Regions from separate parts of the Sporomusa sphaeroides DSM 2875 genome, predicted to be linked through region 2. Evidence: riboswitches for the same ligand, from Rfam matches in the RefSeq annotation. Region 2 holds a riboswitch; the other holds the start of a gene.
The links. Region 2 has a riboswitch for cobalamin ahead of SPSPH_RS03225 (carbon-nitrogen hydrolase family protein). Riboswitches for the same ligand answer to the same signal wherever they lie in the genome.
Positions count from the first base shown of each region.

Region 1: another riboswitch for cobalamin. It lies ahead of SPSPH_RS12555 (hypothetical protein); the one in region 2 lies ahead of SPSPH_RS03225 (carbon-nitrogen hydrolase family protein).

Region 1 is NZ_CP146991.1:2,659,716-2,663,135, reverse strand. It holds gene SPSPH_RS12570 (Fur family transcriptional regulator) at 1-106, shown strand, start outside; gene SPSPH_RS12565 (hypothetical protein) at 118-261, shown strand; gene SPSPH_RS12560 (LysR family transcriptional regulator) at 396-1,289, opposite strand; cobalamin riboswitch at 1,416-1,601, shown strand; gene SPSPH_RS12555 (hypothetical protein) at 2,012-3,319, shown strand; gene SPSPH_RS12550 (ABC transporter substrate-binding protein) at 3,359-3,420, shown strand, end outside.
Region 2 is NZ_CP146991.1:713,291-716,710, forward strand. It holds gene SPSPH_RS03215 (transporter substrate-binding domain-containing protein) at 1-467, opposite strand, end outside; gene SPSPH_RS03220 (amino acid ABC transporter ATP-binding protein) at 502-1,233, opposite strand; cobalamin riboswitch at 1,586-1,768, shown strand; gene SPSPH_RS03225 (carbon-nitrogen hydrolase family protein) at 2,074-2,847, shown strand; gene SPSPH_RS03230 (adenosylcobinamide amidohydrolase) at 2,895-3,420, shown strand, end outside.

The DNA.
Region 1 (3,420 bases), 1.9 Mb from region 2:
AAAGACAGTGGGATTGAGATTTGAGATCATCGGTCATTCTCTTGAACTATACGGTTACTGTCAAAAATGCAAGGCACTAACTTCATTGCCTCAACGTTTAAAGTAGGAATAACATTGATGATTCAAACTGTTACAGCGATGCAGCCAAATGCCTCGCCGACCGCTGCCGCAGTTGATGATTTGCTCAAAGAAGGCCATGAAGGTCCAAACCGGATGCATGTACATATTATGTGCATCCGGTTTGGACCTTCATTTTTATGATTCGACATAAAAAACTATGGCGGTAGGTAGAATGTAAACCATTCCACCCCAATGTTTATGCTGGTTATCGAGAAGTAGGATAATATTGATACCGCTTTGTGTTCGTAAGTGCACAAACAAAAGAGGAAGAGGGATTAAATAGGTACTGCTGTCAGATCATGCTTACTCATTATGTCAAGCCAGTCACGAACAGGCTGCCGGGTAAGACGCTTGGGATGAACCACAATATATGTCTGCCAGCGGGGCGGCAAAGGTGAGCCAGCAAAAGGAATTTCAACGACAGAATTTCTAATTAAAGCTTTTTTGACAGTAGAGCGGGTTAAGATGGCTGAACCGGTACCTTCCTCAACAAGGGAAACGATAAAAGACGGATTGCCGATGTTGGCGTGAAACCAGCGTGATCCAGGCAATAATTGAGCCATCCAATCGCTGAAAACCCCACCCCAGTTGTGAAACAGCAAATTAATTTTCCCCAGGTCTTTGACCGGCATTTCTGCCTGGCTCGCAAGCGGATCACCTGGCGGACAAACGAAAACAAAATCCTCTTCGTTACATAAAAATGTTGTAAACCGGCGAATTTTTGGTAATTGATAAACGATTGCGATATCAATGACACCATCTACCAAAGACTGCAGAATATCAGTTGAATGGCCGGCGACTGCTTTTACCGAGATACGGGGAAAGCAGCGCAGATATTCGTGATAAACCGGGAATAAGAGATTTGGCAAAGCAGAATATGTATTACCAATGACTAATCGGTCATCGAAGAAGGCTGCAGAATTTAATCGGGCTTTGCCGTTCTCGAAGTCTTCCAATATATGCTGGGCATAGGGAAGAAACATGAGACCGCTCTGCGTCAGGGACACATGCTGATTATCCCTTGTAAACAGTTTTTGTCCCAACGTTTTTTCCAGCTCAGCTATACGGGCGCTGACTGTTGACTGGACAATATTTTGTATTTCCGCCGTTTTTGAGAAGCTTTTTGTTTGTGTTAAAATTTGCATCGTTTTCAAAACTTCAATATCCATTATGTTTACCCCTTATAGACTATATTAAAAATATCGATAGCTATTATCGGTAAATTTCGTTTTACAAATAGAAACTCCTTTATTTATAATAGGATTAATTCTGCGTAGAAAATTTAGAACTTAAAAATTAAATAGGATTAAACAGGTGTCGCTATTGCGACTTAATAGAGAAACCGGTTAAACGCCGGTGCGGTCCCGCCACTGTAATGGGGAGCAAAGCCATGATTATGCCACTGGGAACAAAGATTTCTGGGAAGGTATGGCAGCGTGATGATCCAAAGCCAGGAGAACTGCCTGTATGACAATCACCGTTTAACTTGCGAGCGACAAGGAGGGGATTAAAAACGGCAGTTATATAACCCGTTTACTGATTAACAGCCCTTTCCTTTTTGATAAAGGAAAGGGCTGTTTTATTGCGCAGGTCATATTGGTAATTGATAAATGTAAGTTATTTCTCTGTACAGTGTATTTAATATATCGATAATTATTATCGACATATTTCGTTTTACAAATAGAAACTCCATTACTATAATGAGAACAGTTCTTAATTAGGTGGAAAATTTAAAACTTAAAAATCAAATAGGATTCATAGAGAAAACGATTAAACGCCGGTGCGATCCCGCCGCTGTAATGGGAGGGGAGCAAAGCTATGATCTATACCAAAGCAGTTCATACTCGTTTTGGTTCATAGAGGATACATAATAAAAGAAGGGAAGGAAAGCATGAAAAAAAAGATAATTGCGGGACTTGCATTGACGCTGTTGACCAGTTTTGGAGGGCTATCGGCGGAGGGAAATTCCTATGCCGACGTTCCCCAAAATCACTGGGTTTATGCAGAAATTGATGCATTGGTGCAGGACAAGCTGATTGTAGGCTATGATGCGGCTGTATATGACAAGAATAAAGTAGCTACCCGCTATGAAATGGCTCGGTTTTTAGCAAATGCCCTGAGTAAATATGAGCAGGCTGACACACAGCAAAAGACGAAGATTGACCGGCTGGCACAGGAATTTGCCGTAGAACTTAATACACTGGGCGTTCGGACGGCCCAAACGAAGCAATATCTCCCGCAAGAACCGGTTCAGCCGGCAAAAGAGACGAAAGCAAAGAAAACATCGGTTACAATTGACGGCGAGACCTTAATTGAAGCCATGGATGTGGACAGTGTTGAACACGCCGGCAGCGAAGCCTATAATTGGCGGCAGCGACTGCATATCAACGCCGACTTCAATGACCGGGTCAGCTATAAATCGCGCATTCAGGCCGGCGGTAAATTCGGCAGCGGCAACTCAAGCAATGAAATGCGCTTTACCCGTAGTTTTATTCAAGTAAAAGATTTTTTTGGCGTTAATCAGTTTCAGGCTGGACGCCTGCCGCTGGCTACTGGGCGTTATATGGCCATGGCGCTGCAGGGAGATGCCGACGGCTTTGCGTTGAGGCATCAGTTTGACAAGACCAGACTGGACGGCTATTGGGTGGTTCCGGAAAAAGATACGCATGTACGGGGCGTAAACCTGAATTTTGCTCCGGAAAAATCCTTTGAATACAATATAGGCTATATTGCTGCCGATACCAGCCCCAAAACCAGTACTCCGGCGGCCAATTATGTAGATGCCGGCCTTTCCTGGGAAATGAAAAAAGGTGTTACCAGCGTGCTTAACTATACAAAATCCGATGCCCCGGGCTCACCCAACGCATGGGCGGCACAATTGTCGTATAACTGGGTAAGCGGCAAACGTCAAACAGGCTTTTATACATATGAAGGTCTTGTAAACAACCGCGTACCGCATGATCAGGCCATTGCCATCATCTATCGGGATATTGAGAAGAATGCCTTGCCGGGCCATTACGGAAATTTTGGCGGTTTTGGAAAAGTTGATCAAAACGGACACAAAGGTTTTATGCTTGGCTATCAGAATATGGTGATGGACGGTATCCGTCTGTCCCTGCAGTATCAAAATCTGGAGGAAAAAACAACCGGTGATCGCGACCATCGCTATTACGGAGCCTTTGATATGTATTTTAATTAAATGGCCTGTTTGGATAACAGAAAGGAAGGGGATTGAAAAGTGAGTGACAAGAGTTATAAGAGAATCGTTGCAATAACTATGGCAATGCTTATGCTGGGCAG
Region 2 (3,420 bases):
TTCATATCTTTAACTGATTGCAAACCGGAGTTTTTCTTTACCATCATGGAAACACCATCTTTAAAATATGGTTCGGAAAAATTATAGCTTTGTTTGCGTTCCGGGGTAATAGTGAATGTAGCAATAACCAAGTCAACTTCACCATTATCAAGCAAAGGCCCACGGGTTTTGGCAGTTACGCCCTGTACCTCGATCTTGCTGGGATCACCCAGAATTTTCTGGGCAACTGCCCGGGCAATGTCAATTTCCAAACCGTCAATTTTATTGGTCTGCGGGTCTTTAAACCCAAACTTTGGTACGTCAACTTTGACTCCGACTTTAAGAACACCGCGATCCTTAATAGTTTTAATCTCAGCTGCTGTATCAGCCGCCTGTGGGCTTTGTGCCGGCTTATTGGCGCCGCATCCAACTGCTAAAAGTCCTAACATGATCACAACACACAATAGGAAAGTATTAAACCGTTTCACAGTCATCATTCCTTTTCTAAAATTATTTATTAACTCAATGAGAACGAAGGATCTTGCTTAAAAACAATTTGGTCCTGTCACTTTCAGGATTAACAAAGAAGTGTTCAGGCGTACCTTCTTCAATAATCCGGCCTCCGTCCATGAATATCACACGGTCGGCTACTTGTCTGGCAAATCCCATTTCGTGGGTTACTACTACCATGGTAATACCCTCTTTGGCCAGATCTACCATGACGTCCAATACTTCCTGGATCATCTCAGGATCAAGTGCCGAGGTCGGTTCGTCAAAGAGCATAACCCGGGGCTTCATGCTCAGTGCCCGGGCGATGGCCACCCGTTGCTGCTGTCCGCCTGACAGTTGAGCCGGATAAGCATTGGCTTTATCCTTAAGACCAACCCGCTCTAAGAATGCCAGGCCTGTTTCCTCTGCCTCAGCTTTAGGTACTTTTTTTATTAGGATTGGCGCCAGCGTCAGGTTTTCCAGGACTGTCTTATGGGGATAAAGGTTGAATTGCTGAAAAACCATTGCCACTGACTCTCTGACTTTTTCAACCTCTGCGTCTGGTGATGTCAGGTCTACTCCATCTACAATAATTTTGCCACCCGATGGTGTTTCAAGAAGGTTCATAGAGCGAATCAGTGTACTTTTGCCGGAACCGCTTGGACCAATTACTACCACTTTTTCACCTGCAGCCACTGTTAAATCAATGTCTTTAAGGACATGATTAACTCCAAAATGTTTTTGTACTCCTTCCAATACAATCAAGTTTTCCCCTCCTCTCTTAAATGGCTAAAAAGAAAACACCTGTCTCTTGAAAGAGAGCAGGCGTCTTTGCCAAAATTCTATTTGAATGATAGATAATAGCGGTAACTATACATCTATGGGATTCATTATAGTTCGAACCAAACATAATGTCAACCATTTGTAACTAACGGAAATACGTTTGTGCAGAAAAAAGATAATGTCCACCCGTGATTACCGAATTCTGTTTTGGCAGGAGCCGTACTACGGTGGGACGGCAGGTTCAAACTGACAGAATATACTTGACAATACTTGCCAAAAAATGATAAAGTAATAGCGTATAATATTCATATCCTGTTAGCTTGCTTCCACGAAAATTGAACATTGTAAGTCAGGTGCCCGTAAGGGCTTAATAGGGAAGACCGGTGCAATACCGGCGCGGTCCCGCCACTGTAATGGGGAGTAAACCCAAAAATATGCCACTGGGATGAGAGTCTTGGGAAGGTTTGGGAGAGCTATGATCCAGAGCCAGGAGAACTGCCTGTCTGAAGATCGCCGTTTTACCCACGAGTGATGGGGAGGAGATTACAGTTGCGCTTGCTTAACTTGGAACAGTTCTAAGTGAGGCTGTGGATTTACTGAATTTACTCCTGGTCATAGACCAGGAGTTTTTATTTGGATCTATGCTGTAAAATTCTCCCGGCTGTTGGGTGGTCGGGAGTTTCTTATTAGTGCCATTTCTAACTCCTTTTTGTTTGCGGGTCTGTTAAGACCCGCCTTTTTTCAACTCAGGATAATATCCGGTGATTAAGGCAGGCAGGGGTTAGTGGTATCTGGAACATCAGGGAAAGGGGAAAAATGGTCATGAAAGTTGCGTTACTGCATGTAGATGTTAGCGGCGGACCGGAGCGCCGCAACCTGGAACTGCTGGCAGAAAGTATCCGTCTGGCGGCAGAAGCCGGAGCGAAATGGATCGTTACACCGGAGATGGCTGTACAAGGCTATTTCTTTGCCTGCGAACGGGAAATCAAACCCATTGTGGTGCCCATTCAGCCGTCGCCGGCAGTGAAACCGCTGCAACAGCTGGCAGCCGAAAAAGAAATTACGCTGTTTCTCGGCTGCGCCGAAAAGGATGAAAAAACCAGCAGGTATTATAATAGCTGTCTGGTCATTGGCGCTGACGGCCGGGTGCTGGGCCGTCACCGGAAAAAACACGCTCATAGCGGGGTGTCTGAAGGCTGGGCCACCAAAGGGAAGCACCTGGAGCCGGTGGCTTGCGGTGATATTCAGACAGGAATATTAGTTTGTTCTGATTCCTGGTATGAAAGCAATGCCGTAACTTTGGCCGAAAAAGGCGCGGAAGTGATTATTGTGCCGGCCGCCTGGCCCCCCAACAGCTGCGGCGGCCCGCCGGAAAATGCCTGGAAAAAAGCCTCGGCTGCCAGTGGACGGGCATTGTGGGTATGCAACCAGACCGGGAAGCAGCCGCGTTTGGACTTTAGCGAGGCCCAAAGTACGGTTATCACCGAGGGCGAGATGCAAATGGTTTATAGCGGCAAGCCGGCGGTATTATTATTTGAATGGGATTTTGCCAGACAGTGCGCTGCCAGCGAGGCATTTACCGTGGTGCCGCTGTGAGGGAGGATAGGATGACATTTTGGCTTAGCGGAAGGGAAGGAGCAGCCATGAGACTTTATACATTAGCTACCGGTGACCAGGTTTACCGGTACTATAAAAGTATAGTGATACCCTTTGAAGGGCCGCGCAAGGTGGCAAGCACCGCCATTGTCAATGGTGGTTACCGGGAGGATTTGACGGCTGTTTTCAACAATGATGTGAATCCGGGTGCCGGGATGGCCTGCACCATGCGTGCCCCCACCTACCAGGAGCATATGCGGATCATTACTGAGGAAATCGGCCTTGATCCGCTTACCACCGCCGGGATGGGGACAGCGGCTTCCATGGAAAATGCAGCGATAAAGACAGAATGCTATGAAAATCTGACGGTGACTGCCATTGTTACCGGCGGGGTTGAGGTCAATGGCGGCCGGGTCGGTGATCCGGCAGATTATTTTCAGCCGTTGGCCAAAAGTATGGTGGAAAAACCCGGTACCATTAACATTATTTTGGTCATTGACGCCGATTTGCCGCCAGGCATGTTAAACAGGGCTATGGTTACTTGTACGGAGGCCAAGACGGCTGCCCTCCAGG